3 regions of the Jeotgalibaca sp. A122 genome follow, and region 1 is predicted to be linked to each of the others. Evidence: riboswitches for the same ligand, from Rfam matches in the RefSeq annotation. Region 1 holds a riboswitch; each other region holds the start of a gene.
What was found. Region 1 has a riboswitch for lysine ahead of ACTU7M_RS11305 (ABC transporter substrate-binding protein/permease). Riboswitches for the same ligand answer to the same signal wherever they lie in the genome.

Region 1 (5,034 bases):
AGCACAGGTTCCACACTTCAGCGGAAGCTTTGTTGCAGGTATCCAATGCCGGTTTCAGCTTCGCTTGATTTCGAATCAACAATCGTTTTCCGTGGTACATAAAATTTCCTCCTTCCTTGATTATAAGGATATTATATAACATGCCTTCGTCTTAAATCGATTTTTATTGACGTAAATAGGAACTATTGTTCCCCATTGGGGGAACCGAAATTCAGCTCCCGCTTTCACTGGTGCCACGCACCCAAACGTTTAGAAGCGGGAGACTTCTTTCGGAAGCCGTTAAAAGTACCTGTCATGAGACGGGTACTTTTTTGTGATATACTCAAAGCAAATAACAATGATAGGGTGGGAATCATGAAGAGTTTTATTATTGGAGAAGACAATCTTTACCAAGAAATTTCAGATTATAAAAATGCTCAATGGTTGCATTTTGAAAGCCCCCTTGAGGATGAAATCCATTTTTTAACTGATGAGTTGGGTATACCTCAAGATTTCATAACAGATGCGTTTGATTATTATGAAGTACCTCGCCAAGAAGTAGCAGAGACGAAGTTTGGTGATAAGATTTTATTATTATTAGTTTTGTATCCTCACACCAAAGAAGCATTTGATACCTACCGTTCATACGAGACTTTACCGTTAGCCATTATTCTTATCCATAACAAAATCATAACGGTTTGTTCAAGTGATGTTCCTTTCTTGGAGAGGGTTTACACTAACCAGTTAGACAAAGATTGGTACGGCTCACATATTGTTTTGGATATATTATGGGAATTGACTGATTCCTACTTGGAAAAAATATCCGATATTGATAAAACGATTGATGACATGGAACAAAATATCGTTGATACGACTAGGAATGAAGCATTTTACAAGTTGATTGCTATACACAAGAACCTGGTTTACTTTGAAACAGGAATTTTGGAGAACCATCGTATCATAAAAAATTTAATGGATCGTGACATTTATTCAGAGGATGCCAAGGGTAAAACATTATTGCATGATATCAAGGTCATCTCACATCAAGCTTCAATAATGGTTAAAGAATCAGCGGAAATGATCGATCACTTAAGTGAAGTCTTTTCCAGTGTTATTTCAAACAACCTGAATAATATTATGAAGTTTTTGACTTCATTTAGTATTGTATTGACGATACCAACCATTATTGGATCTTTCTGGGGAATGAATGTATTTTTGCCCATTGAGAAACATCCATTAGCATTTATTTTTTTGATTGGCCTATCAATTTTAATCAGTGTTGTTACTTTCCTTTGGTTGAAGCGAAAAGATTATATGTAAAGAAAAAGCTATGCTGCCCCATTTTTGGGACAACATAGCTTTTTTACAACCAGGAACCAGAATAATGATGAATGGCATAAGTGTCTTTAGTATCGTTGATTTCTCGGGTCCAATAACTCTTTGGCGAAAAATAAACACGGGGATAAATAGCAACATTCATAATTTCCTGGTATTCATTATTTAATTCCAAACCGTTCTCCTGAAAAATTTCGGTGATCCGATTAACGTTTGTTTTTTCATCTAGGGTTCCATCGGGATTCTTAAAATGTCGATTCTCATAATCAGAAAAAAGAAGCTCAAAAGTAGGGTGGTGGGGAACGGTTGCAATTAAGGCAGTAGAAATTGTTGTCTCAATTTCGAATCCCATAAAAGCATCATGCTTCAGAAGTGGGTCAAGAGGTTTAATAACTTCGACATCTGTATCCATATAAATGCCACCGTATTCTTTCAGTGCATATAGACGTGCCACATCCGAAACAAAAGCCCATTTACCTTCTAAATATGCCTCTTTTACATAGTCCCCCATGTTATGTACATCAAAAGTATCTTCATTCCAGATTATTATTTCATAATCAGGACAGTACTTTTTCCATGTAGCCATCATTTCTTTGGTTTGCTCACCCATCTGGTTGCCTCCAAACCAACAGTAATGGATAATTTTTGGTATCATAGCATATCCCTCCATCTCGTGATTTTATTATAATGGAAGGTAGGCTAATTAATCAATTATTAGAATTAAATGATACGATTAGTTGACATTAAAAATAATTTACGCTATAGTTACTGGCATAACAAAGAACAATATGAACTAGAGGTCGCGAAAACCATCAGTAGGTCACGAAAGGGGAATTCGCCGAAGTATCTTAGTAAGATGCTGGGGTCATGCTGAATAAGTATGATACTGTCAGAATATAATGCCCAATTATATTCATCGATGCGCTGTTCATATTGGGGCAAAAGGACGGTAAACCGTGAGCCTTTTGCTCACGGTTTTTTTGTTTGTATTTTTTATAAGAGGAGCGGAATAACAATGAAAAAAGGATTAAGATTATTAAGTTTAGTATTTGGTTCAGCATTGGTGTTAGCTGCATGTGGCTCTGAAGGAAATGAAACAACGTCCGAAGGCACCGAAAATGAGCAATTTGTAGTAGGCATGGAAGCTGCGTATGCCCCTTATAACTGGACCCAGACAGGCGACGCTAATGGCGCTGTCCAAATATCAGATTCCCAAGAATATGCTGGGGGATATGATGTTGAAATCGCCAAAAAAATTGCCGATGGCCTCGGTCAGGAACTCGTTATCGTAAAAACGGAATGGGACGGTTTGGTGCCAGCACTTCAATCGAAAAAAATTGATGTAATTATTGCCGGAATGTCCCCTACAGAAGAAAGAAAACAGACAATCGACTTTAGTATCCCTTATTTGGAATCGCAATTGGTAATGGTGGTTGCAGCCGATGGGGATTATGTAGATGCTACATCATTGGCTGATTTTTCTGGGGCGCAAATAACAGCCCAGTTGAACACGTTCCACTATAATATGATTGATCAGATTGAAGGTGTTGAAAAACAATCGGCGATGGAGAATTTTTCTGCTATGCGGGTGGCATTGCAATCAGGTGTAATTGATGGTTATGTATCTGAACTACCAGAAGCAATCAGTGCTTCCAATGCAAACGAAGATTTTACCTATATTGAATTTGAAGATGGTTTTGAAACGAATCCGGAAGATACAACAATTGCAATCGGGGTTCGAAAAGACGAAGCCCAATTAGAAGAAATAAATAGTATTTTGGCAACAATTTCTGCAGAAGAGCAACAAAGCCTGATGGAAGAAGCAATCTTGAATCAACCGGCTGCGCAGTAAGATATGGGAGTGAAAAATTAGTGGGCCATTTATGGGACATATTTATAAATAATGCGCCTCTTTTTCTAAGAGGAGCCTGGGTGACGATTTACATTTCAATGATCGGAACCGTAATTGGAGTAGTAATTGGAATGGTACTGGGTATCGTCCGTACAATACCGCAACCTGATAAAGGAATTAAACGTTACTTTTTAAAGTTGATACATTTTATATCAACGTGTTATATTGAGCTTTTCCGTGGAACACCAATGATTGTTCAGGCAATGGTCATTTATTATGGATCTGCTTTAGTATTCGGTTGGGACCTTAATCGTACAAGTGCAGCGATTTTCATTGTTTCAATCAATACAGGTGCTTACATGACTGAAATAGTACGTGGAGGTATTGTCTCAATCGATAAAGGTCAATTTGAAGGAGCAGCTGCTATTGGCATGTCCCATTGGCAAACTATGCGTGTTGTGGTTATTCCCCAAGTATGGCGAAATGTCTTGCCGGCAACAGGCAATGAATTCGTAATCAATATTAAGGACACTTCTGTCTTGAACGTTATCTCTGTTACAGAGTTATTCTTTCAAACTAAAACAGTTGCGGGAATCAATTTTGACTACTTTGGTCCTTACACGGTGGCAAGTATTATGTATTTGATTATGACTCTGACTATTACCCGTATCTTGCGCCGCTTTGAGCGTAAACTTGATGGGGCAGAGAATTACCAACTCGTGGGTGGTAATCCAAACCAAATCCAGTCTCCTAAACAAAATAAGGGGGTGGGCTGATTGGGAACAGTCTTAAGCATCAAGAATCTCAGCAAAAAATTCGGTGACCGAGAAGTTTTAAAAGACATCAGTTTTGACGTACAAGAAGGAAAGGTAATCTGCTTGATCGGTTCATCTGGTTCCGGTAAATCAACGTTACTGCGTTGTTTAAATCTGTTGGAAAAACCTACAACTGGAGAAATTCATTATCGGGATCAAAACGTGTTGGATCCAAGTCTGAACCTGTTCCATTATCGTTCTAAAGTCGGCATGGTATTCCAGCAATTCAATTTATTCAACAATCTGGATGTTTTAACAAATTGTACAACCGGCCAAATCAACGTTTTAAAAACAGATAAGGAAGAGGCAAAGAAACGAGCTATTCATTTCTTGGAAGAAGTTGGTATGGAATCCTATATTCATGCCCGACCGGCTCAATTATCGGGTGGTCAAAAACAGCGGGTTGCGATTGCACGGGCGTTGGCAATGGAACCAGACTTACTGTTGTTTGATGAACCAACATCTGCCCTGGACCCAGAAACGGTCGGGGAAGTGTTGCGGGTCATGAATCAATTGGCTGATAGCGGATTGACGATGGTTGTTGTGACCCACGAGATGCAGTTCGCACGTGAAGTTGCCGACCATGTCATCTTTATGGACCAGGGTGTCATTGCCGAAGAAGGATCACCAGATGATATTTTCAATAACCCTAAAGAAGAACGAACAAAAAATTTCTTAAGTCGGGTATTGGCAGAACACAGATAATTTTAAAAAACTTCCCAGAAATCATTCTGGGAAGTTTTTTAATGCAAATATTCGTGGCATTTTGGGTTACGGGGCGAGCAAATGTTGCGCCCAAAAAAGATAATGGAATGATGGGCCTGGTTCCACAACTCTTTTGGCAAAATATCTGTCACTATTTTTTCGATTTCAAGTGGTGTGGCATTTTGCGGAACGATATCATGATGCTTGCAAACCCTCGAAACATGTGTGTCCACAGGAAAGGCGGGTATCCCAAAACCAACGCTCAGTATTACATTGGCTGTTTTTCTGCCCACCCCGGCCAAGGATTCCAAATCTTTGCGATTATTTGGTACTTCACCGTTAAAATGA
Region 2 (5,034 bases), on a different contig from region 1:
ACAATAAGATTCCCCACGTATATCGTGAGATGGATGAATGGTTAAAAGAGAATCATTTTGAAACAACAGGGGAGTCAGAAGAAATATATTTGAATGAAGGGGTTCAAGAGGAGTTGTTATTGACACAAATCTTGATTCCTATTTTGGAGGATGTAAATGGAGAAAGAGAATAAAATGGGTACGATGCCCATTGGTCGCTTACTAATTAAAATGTCAGTACCAGTCATGATTTCGATGTTGGTACAAGCCTTATACAACATTGTTGACAGTATGTTTGTTGCCCAAATCAGTGAAGAAGCCTTGACGGGAGTAACCTTGGCATTCCCAATCCAAAACCTGATGATTGCAATTTCAGGTGGAGCAGGGGTTGGGATCAATGCCTTGGTTTCTCGTCGTTTAGGGCAAAAGAATCCAGAAGGTGCAGGAATCACTGCCGGTAACGGTTTATTTTTAAATATCATGCATTCATTAATATTTTTGATTGCCGGACTGTTCCTGGTACCGGCATTCTTTAATGCCCAAACAAGTAATCCCGAAATTATCGCGCACGGAACCGATTATTTGCGCATTGTATCAATTTTTAGTTTTGGTAGCTTCATGCAAATAACCTTTGAACGTTTTCTACAATCAACGGGATTGACTTTCTACTCGATGATTTCGCAAGCTGCCGGCGCCATTATTAATATCGTTTTAGACCCTATCATGATTTTTGGTTGGTTTGGCCTCCCTGCTATGGGAACAGCCGGGGCAGCTTGGGCAACGGTTATTGGTCAAGTTTTCAGTGCTTTGATTGGGTTTTATTTCCACCTAAAATATAACCATGAAATTAAATTATCATTGAAGAGTTTCAAGCCCAAAATGGCAATCATTAAAGAGATTTACTCTGTTGGTGTTCCGTCCATGATCATGATGTCAGTTGGTTCTTTATTGAATATTGCCATGAATAATATTTTGATTGGTTTCAGTTCAACGGCTACAGCCGTTTATGGCGTTTATTTCCGACTACAAAGTTTTGTGTTCATGCCTGTTTTTGGGATGAACAATGGAATGGTGCCGATTATCGGTTATAACCTGGGTGCACGTAAACCTGATCGGATAAAAGAAGCAATCGGATTGGCCATTCGTTATGCATCAATCATAATGATTACGGGATTTATTGTTTTTCAGGTGTTTCCCGAATTTTTACTGGGACTTTTTAATGCTTCCCCGCAAATGATTGAAATTGGGAAACCAGCTTTACGTATTATCAGTATTCACTTCATTTTAGCCGGTGCCAGTATTGTACTGGGTTCTGTTTTCCAGGCTTTCGGTTTAGGGAAATATAGTTTGGTTATTTCGATGATTCGTCAACTTGTATTACTATTACCAATTGCCTATTTGATGTCTTTAACAGGTAACATCAACAATATTTGGTGGGCATTCCTTATTTCCGAAATAGCCGCACTGTTATTGGGCATTCGTTACATGAAATTTGTTAACAAGCACTATATAGAACCACTTTATGGAGATGAAAAATTCTGAACAAGGGGATGTAAAAGTTAATATGACTGATGCTAATAAAAACTTTCGAGGAATTGTTCTATCTGCAGGAATTGCTACTGTTGCTTATGTGGTCAGTGCAATTCTTCCTTCCGGAATTCTGGGAGGAACCCTAATTGCGCTGCTGTTGGGAATGTTGTTAAATCCATTCGTTGCCCGCACAGATGGTTATGACAATGGTATAAATTGGACCGCTAAAAAAGTTTTGCGTGCAGGTATTATTCTGGCCGGGATTACGCTAAGTTTTTCCCAAGTTATCGAAGCAGGGAAATATGCGCTGGTTTTGATGATGTTCACTTTACTTACTGCTTTTGGAGTGGGCTATATTTGTAAAAAAGTATTCAAGATCAATTGGAAGTTGGCCAGTCTCCTTTCAATAAGTACGGCAATCTGTGGGGGAACAGCAGTAGCAACATTGGGCCCAACCATTCACGCTAAAAACCGTGACATCGCTTATGCAATATCGGCTACTTTTATTTTTGATATGCTGACAGTCATTGCATTTCCTTGGATTGGCCAAATGCTGGGACTGAGTGATACAGCGTATGGGCTTTGGATTGGGACGGCTGTAAATGATACCTCATCGGTCGTTGCGGCTGGATATGCTTTTTCCGAAGCAGCAGGTGTATTGGCGACTGTCGTAAAACTGACGAGAACTTTATTTATCGTCCCGATTGTTCTCATTTTTTCATGGATTTATGCCAAGAAAGAAACGCCATCGCAAGCAGCAGAAAAAGTGAGTGTCCGGAAGATTTTCCCTTGGTTTATAATGGGATTCTTGGCAGTTGTGGGAATTAGAAGTACAGGAATGTTGCCAGATTCCACTATTGCTGTCATTTCTTTCCTATCAAAATTCTTTTTATCCATGGCCTTGGCTGCTATCGGATTGAAAACAAGTTTCAAAGAAATTGCCGGGGTGGGAATCAAGCCCATGGTCGCGGGTGTCATCATTGATGTTTCAGTAGTTATTGTCTCATTATTTGCCCAAGCAGGCATTTTGCGCTATATGAATTAAAAAAACTGTCCTTTAGGGCAGTTTTTATTTTTGGAGATAAGATTAGGAATTAATCCAGTTATCGCATAAAATATAGGAAACGAGGCGGGGGGATTGAATGAAGAGTGAAAATTTAATGGCTGAACTAATGAAAGTACCTGGAATTGTTGGGATTGTATCGGGTGAAGCATTCCCGGACTCGGATCATGAACTTTGTTTGTATTATGAAGAATCGTTAGACTGGGACACAATAAATGAGATATTGGATAAGGATCAAAGTGCAGAAATTGGTCCCCTCTGGAGAAATTACGCACGTGTAGAAACAGCCATCGCTGATTGTTTGGAAGGACGTATCACCATTGATTATCGATCAGGACATCCTCACGGTTTCGTCAGTACGATTTATGCAGCAGAAATTTACGACAGCCAGATTCTATGGGAAAGTAGTAATAAGCCCTTATCAGCAATGAAGAAAAGACTCGAAGTTTACCCATCCAAATTGAAAACAGAAATAATCGACCATTTTATGTTCGAAGCAACTTATTCAATGGAGAATGCTGTTAAAGCAGCCGCTCGCGGTGATATTCATTATACTCTGGGTTGCTTCTTCCGAACGGTAAGCAGTTGGAATCAGGTGTTATTTGCCTTGAATCAGCGTTACTTGATAAATGAGGAAGGCGCTACAAAGAAGATAAAAAAATTGCCGATTAAGCCTGAGTACTATTTAGTTCGTACAGAACAAGCCTATACTTACTTTGCTTCTCACAACCCGGTATTAGGATTTGATGAGTATAAGCGTATTCATAATGAACTAAAAAAAATAGTTGCACAAAACCATTGATATTCACCATCATGATGCGGTACTATTGAATGTGATAATTTGAGTCGATTTTGAAAGAGGATGCGAAAATAAAGAGTAGGAAACGAAAGGGATTTTCGCCGAAGTATCAGCCTGATGCTGGGGTACATTCTAATAGGATGTACACTGTCTAATAAACAAGCCCATTGTTTATTTTGGAGAACTTTCATTATTGCGGGCAGAAGGACCCTTCGAAAGCCTTTTGCTATTCGGAGGGTATTTTTGTTTCTCGGCTTAATTAAAAAAAGGAGAGAACACAATGGAAAAAAAGAGATTTTCGTTTAAGATTCCCCACACTTACGTCCTTTTAATTGGCGTTATGTTGGTTATGGCAATCTTAACCTGGATTGTACCGGCTGGACAATTTGAAAGGATTGAACAAGCAGGACGAACAATTGCAGTACCCGGTTCATGGCACGCTGTGGCTTCAAACCCACAAGGATTTTTTGAAATCATCAATTCGATTCCGCGTGGTTTAACTGATTCGGCAGAGATTTCATTCTTCATCTTTTTGATTGGTGGCGCATTTACTGTCATCAATGAAACAGGTACGGTTGAAGCATTGATTTATAAACTTTCCCAAAAACTAAACGGAAGAGAGAGTTTGGTAATTCCGGTCTTCCTGATGGTGTTTGGTATCGCAGGCGCGACACTTGGTTTTTCTGAAGAAACAATTGTATTTATACCAATGGGTATTTCCTTGGCATGGGCGCTAGGATTTGATGCAATTGTAGGGATGAGTATTATTGCCTCGGGAGCGGCCATCGGCTTTAGTGCCGGCTTCTTGAATCCATTTGCAGTTGGGATTGCACAAGGGATTGCGGAACTACCTACTTTTTCTGGAATGGGAATGCGAATCGCATTGTTCATAGTTTTATGGATTATTACATCTGTATACATTATGCGTTATGCCAACATGGTTAAAAAAGACCCAACCAAGAGTTTTGTTTACAACGAATTTGATCAAGAGCATAAAGTTGAGAAAACAGATTTCGTTGAAATGGAAAGACGTCACATTATGGTTGGCTTGATTTTCTTGGCAGGCATCTTGGCCATTGCTTTTGGGGTCATTCAATACGGGTGGTATATTCAAGAAATCGGGGCAATTTTCATGATTACCGGTGTTATTGGTGGTTTTGCTTATGGTTATGGACCAAGTAAAATTGCCGATTTGTTTGTAATAGGTGCGAAAGATATGGTCTTTGCTGCACTAATTGTTGGTGTGGCACGTTCAATTGTAATCGTTATGGAAGATGGCATGATTATTGATACAATCGTTAACTTCTTGGCAGGAACCGTTGAAGGGTTGCCTGGTGCGCTGGCGGCAGTCGCTATGTACGTCATCCAAATCATTATCAACTTCATTATCCCTTCTGGATCCGGACAAGCAGCGGCAACCATGCCAATCATGGTGCCACTTGCGGATGCTGTGGGTATTACTAGACAAACAGCCGTTATGGCTTATCAACTAGGGGCAGGCTTCATGGATTCCATTATGCTGACATCAGGTGTTTTGATGGCGCAACTATCCATTGCCAAAATCCCTTATAGTAAATGGGTGCGCTACTTAGGCCCGCTTATGATTATTTGGTTGTTAGTAGGGGTAGTCTTCTTGGTGATTGCCTACTACACAAACTACGGA
Region 3 (5,034 bases), on a different contig from region 1:
TATGGCAGTAGCTTTATGAACTTCTTTGAAGACACCTTTGGACCGAATGGATGGGTCATCTTTGCCCCGGCTTTCATCGGAATATTTAAGGGTTTGGCCATGGGATTAGCGCTGGGGATTTTGGAAAAACGTAAAATTTAACAGCTAGTGCGGCGTTCCTGAAGTATTTTTTTCGGGAACGTCGCACTTTTCGCTAAATTGCGGCTTTTAGAAAATATTTTGGATGGGAACGCCGCATTTTTTCCGAAAATGCGGCGTTCGGGGCTTCATAAATTCCTAAATGCCGCACCACCAAACGTTTTGAAACTAAACTCACACAATAAAAGACGAATCGCAGCTCGATAACTGTGATTCGTCTTTTTTAATTATCCAAATAAGACATCTTCCATGTCATACATACCCGGAGCTTTATCCGCCAACCACTTGGCACCGTTCAAGGCACCATTGGCAAATATTTTTTTAGAGAATGCTTCGTGTTTAATCGAAATCACTTCATCCTGGCCGGCAAAAATCGCCTCATGTTCACCAACGATTGAACCGCCCCGAACAGCATGCACGCCAATTTCCTTATCCTGTCGTTTGCTGCTGCCTTCGCGTCCATAAATGAAGTCATAATTTAACGTCTCATTGATGGTGTCCGCGAACATTTTTGCCGTACCGGAAGGAGCATCCTCTTTCAACCGGTGATGTTTTTCGATGATTTCAATATCAAAGAAATCTTTCAATATGGGTGAATAATCCCGTAACATCCGGTTTACCAAAATCACACCCAAGCTGAAGTTTGCACTTTTAAGTACCGGAACGGTTTCAGAAAGCTCCTGTATTTGCGCCAGCTGCTCCTCACTATGCCCCGTAGCCGCAACGACTAATGGTACGTTATTTTCTTTCACATAGGCTAAAATCGCATCCAATGCACGTGGATTTGAGAAATCGATCAACACATCCACTTTCTCACTTTCACTTGTCAAAGTTGAATCTTTTTCTGGTGCAAAAATAATTAATTCATCTTTTGAATCGACACATTGTTCCACGACCCTACCCATGGCGCCATAACCTACTAGTCCAATTTTCAACGCAATTCCTCCTCAAACCGCTCCAAAACTTTTACCATCCGTTGGTAGGCGGCCTCTTCCATTTCCCCAAGTGGCATGCGCAAGGAACCGACATCCCAGCCCATCCAGTTCATGGCATATTTGACTGGAATCGGATTAACATCATAGAACAGGGAGTGGATGAGTTCCAGATATTTCAATTGAATTGCCAACGCCTCTCCTGTTTTTCCATCCAAATACAGGCGGACCATATCATGGACCGTTTTCGGCATGATGTTTGCCCAGACACTGATGACTCCCGTTCCACCGGCACTCAATAACGGTATAATCATATCGTCGTTGCCGCTGTAAAGCGCAAAATCAGCGCTCACGTATTGGGCAACGTTCATCACATAACTGATATCACCGGACGCTTCCTTGAGCCCCACGATATTCGGGTGCTGGGCCAGTTTGCCCACCACTTCTGGCGCAATGCTGCAGCCCGTACGACCCGGGATGTTGTACATGATAATCGGCACATCCACACTGTCGGCCACCATCTCAAAATGACGGATCATGCCAGCATCGTTTGCTTTATTGTAATACGGGGTGACCACCAACAGATAATCGGCTCCCAATGCCGTAAAAGCCTGGCTGTTGGAAATCGCCGTGGCGGTGCTATTGCTGCCGCTACCCACTATCATCGGCACGCGTTTGGCAATTTTCTCGTTACAGAAGGCGAGCAATTCTTTTTCCTCTTCAAAGGTCATTGTTGAAGCTTCTCCGGTCGTACCCAAAATAACGATACCGTCCGTCCCGCTTTGAATATGCCATTCCAGCAATTCTGCCGTCTTCGTATAATTGATGCTACCATCTTCATTCATTGGGGTAACCAATGCAACCATCGATCCTTCAATCATTTCCACTCGCCTCCGTTTTTTACATCATTCCTGATTAAATCTGCCAAGGTTTGTCGCTTAACAATTTCTCTCGCTTTACCATCTTTTACGAAAACGACGGCTGGCGTCGGATTGCGGTTATAGTTACTGCTCATCGAGTAACCATACGCTCCGGTTGAATAAACCACCAACACATCGCCTTTTTCAACAGGTGGTAAATGGACATCATGAATCAAAACATCACCGGATTCGCAGTATTTTCCTGCTACCGTCACTAATTCTGTTTTTTCTGCATCTATTTTATTGGCAACATCACAGGCATATTTTGCCTGGTACAAGCTTGGTCGGATGTTATCCCCCATTCCACCGTCCACAAAATAATAATGCTTATTGGGTGTTTGTTTTTGATAACCAATTTCATAAAGGGTAATCCCGGCTTCTGCTACTAAACTGCGACCAGGCTCAATCACTACTTCATTGATCGTAACGCCAGTTTCCTGTAATTTCCCCTCTAAATAAGATAAAATCTGTTCCATATTTTCTTTAATAGGCATGGGTTGATCTTCATCTGTGTAACGCACGCCAAAGCCTCCGCCCAAGTTGAGAGTCATCGGATAATCGAACGTTGCCAAATAGCCAAGCATTTTATCGATGGCGGCATACCAAGCATCCATTTCAAAAATTTGAGAGCCGATATGAACATGGAAACCTTCCAAATGAAGATAATCACTCTTTTCAAAGATAGCCAGACAAGCTTGATAATCTTCACTACCAAAGGCGATCCCGAATTTTGAATCAATATGTGTTGTCACGATATATTCATGCGTATGCGCTTCAATGCCGACATTCAATCGAATTTGAATAGTGACTGCTCGTTGGTATTCTTCCGCCAATTCCGCAATTTCTTCCAGCTCCATCACGTTGTCAGCAACAATATGCACGATGCCACTTTCAAAAGCCATACGGAGTTCTTCGGTTGTTTTATTATTTCCGTGAAAATGAATTTTTTCAACTGGCACATCTGATTGTAGTGCCGTATATAATTCACCGCCACTAACAACGTCCACGCCTAAACCATAGTTAGCAATCAAATCCAACATTCCGATGGTCTGGAAAGCTTTCGATGCATAGAGTATCTTTGTTTGAAATAAATCTGATTTAAAGTTTTGCGTATAAGCTTCCAAGTTGTTTTCAAGTTTCGCTTGGTCGTAAACGTAAAGTGGTGTCCCGTACTGAGCTACCAATTCGCCCGCCGTCATACCTCCGATAACGAGTTCTTTCATTTATTTTCCTCCTGAATACTGGTTTTTTTGTACAAAAAAGACGCCATTTCTGGCGCCTTCTAAATTTTTACAGTGGATGTAACAATTTCTCAGCGCCTCTACTTTTCAAGTAGGAGTGATATAAGTATTTCCTATACCCCCACGATGGAAATTTGCCAATCTGCATCGTTCGGCAATGATTACCTTTCATCAATGATCATTGAATGCCTTCTCCCATTGATTACTTTTTTACATTGCTACCTCTTTTTTCAATTAAAATTAGAATATCATTAAAAAACTTCTTTGTCTACTTTTTTAAAAAACGTACAATATCCTTGTAAACCAAGCCATTATTTTCTTCATTCAGCACTTCGTGATTCATTCCATGATAAACCATCTTTGTTATATATTTATAACCGACCTTTTTCAAAAACGTGAGTGATTCACTCAATCCACGATCTCTTCCCGTCACTGGATCGCCATCCCCGGTCAGACTCAGTATTTTTAAAGCAGGATTTTTACATTCAAACATTGATTCTAGATGCATCATTCTGTCTGCTTGGATGATGGTTAAGAGAGAAATATTAGCATATTCCTTGACTATCATTGGATCGTTCTTGATTGCCATGAGATTATCTTTATTTACACTTACCCATGTCATTGCTTCTTCTCCCTGAATTTTTTTTATAAGACGAATCAGGAGACTGTCGCCATCCTTACCACGCAAGCGCGTCAATAACCGGCCATACATCTCAGCAATTTCTACACCATACACGTAGTTAACCGTTCCTGTCATGACCAGCTTGGAAATGAGATGGTCATGATTTTGAATATAAATACGGGCAAACAGGGACCCTAATGAGTGTCCAAACAAATAAATTTCTTTTTCTGGATAGCGTTTTTTAATAAAATCAGTTACCAATAATTGGTCTTCGATGACCCGATCTGGACCATCCATGAAACCAAATGGATTTGCTTCGTTAATGGATTCACCATGGCCACGAATATCAGCTATAACAACCGCAAAACCTTCTTTTTGCAAGTAGCTACAAAAATCGGCATAGCGGCCCTTATGCTCCTTTGATCCATGAATAATTTGTACCACCCCAATAGGATCATCCACCGCATAGATGGCAATAGAAATGCCCAAACTATCTTTTGCGGTTAACTTCATTTTCTCCATCAGTGAACTCCTCCCTTTTAATACCAGTTTATTGTTTCCCAAATAAAAAAGCTATCTCTTCCAAAACGAAGAGATAGCTTTTTGAAAATTTTATTCTGATATTTCTACTACGAGGTAACGATGTGGTTCTTTACCCTCAGAGTGAGTTGAAATACGTTTGTTTTTGCTTAAATAAGCATGGATTTGTTTCCGTTCGAAAGCTGGTAACGGTTCAAGGAAGACTGGTTGCTTTGTACGCAGTACACGTTCCGCTGTACGATCCGCAATGTTTTCCAGGATGCTCGCCCGGCGTTCCCGGTAATCTCCCACATTAACCACAACAGACACGCGACTGCGTTCATGTTGTTGGAAAATAGTTTGTGCCAATATTTGTAACGCATTAATAATTTTTCCATGTTTACCTATGACTAAACCTGGTTTGTTGGTATCGATCTGGAAAGTGATGATATTATGTTTTACTTCTGCTGTCACTTCGGCAGGTGCACCATAAACTTCAACAGTTTTTGTTAAATAATCGCTAACACTTGAAATAGCTTCTTGGCGTGAGGATTCAGAAGCAGGTTCTTCATCGAAATCTTCCTCTTCTTCATCTTCATCAGCATATTCCAACGTATCAGAATAATCATAGTTGTCCTCTTGGGTTACAGGAGCTTCAGTTT

Region 2: linked by a shared signal. The riboswitch ahead of ACTU7M_RS05560 (YfcC family protein) and the one ahead of ACTU7M_RS11305 (ABC transporter substrate-binding protein/permease) in region 1 are both predicted to bind lysine.
Region 3: linked by a shared signal. The riboswitch ahead of lysA (diaminopimelate decarboxylase) and the one ahead of ACTU7M_RS11305 (ABC transporter substrate-binding protein/permease) in region 1 are both predicted to bind lysine.

The regions. Positions count from the first base shown of each region.
Region 1 is NZ_JBQPRB010000016.1:13,478-18,511, reverse strand. Features, by position in the region: partial or broken gene ACTU7M_RS11320 (transposase) at 1-100, opposite strand, end outside; gene ACTU7M_RS11315 (magnesium transporter CorA family protein) at 355-1,299, shown strand; gene ACTU7M_RS11310 (glycosyltransferase family 32 protein) at 1,343-1,969, opposite strand; lysine riboswitch at 2,100-2,249, shown strand; partial or broken gene ACTU7M_RS11305 (ABC transporter substrate-binding protein/permease) at 2,330-3,942, shown strand; gene ACTU7M_RS11300 (amino acid ABC transporter ATP-binding protein) at 3,943-4,686, shown strand; gene nth (endonuclease III) at 4,725-5,034, opposite strand, start outside.
Region 2 is NZ_JBQPRB010000004.1:682-5,715, reverse strand. Features, by position in the region: gene ACTU7M_RS05580 (GyrI-like domain-containing protein) at 1-173, shown strand, start outside; gene ACTU7M_RS05575 (MATE family efflux transporter) at 157-1,521, shown strand; gene ACTU7M_RS05570 (YeiH family protein) at 1,502-2,554, shown strand; gene ACTU7M_RS05565 (hypothetical protein) at 2,652-3,374, shown strand; lysine riboswitch at 3,421-3,566, shown strand; gene ACTU7M_RS05560 (YfcC family protein) at 3,652-5,034, shown strand, end outside.
Region 3 is NZ_JBQPRB010000009.1:17,453-22,486, reverse strand. Features, by position in the region: gene ACTU7M_RS09500 (hypothetical protein) at 1-141, shown strand, start outside; gene dapB (4-hydroxy-tetrahydrodipicolinate reductase) at 366-1,073, opposite strand; gene dapA (4-hydroxy-tetrahydrodipicolinate synthase) at 1,070-1,951, opposite strand; gene lysA (diaminopimelate decarboxylase) at 1,948-3,213, opposite strand; lysine riboswitch at 3,300-3,466, opposite strand; gene ACTU7M_RS09480 (alpha/beta fold hydrolase) at 3,500-4,375, opposite strand; gene jag (RNA-binding cell elongation regulator Jag/EloR) at 4,466-5,034, opposite strand, start outside.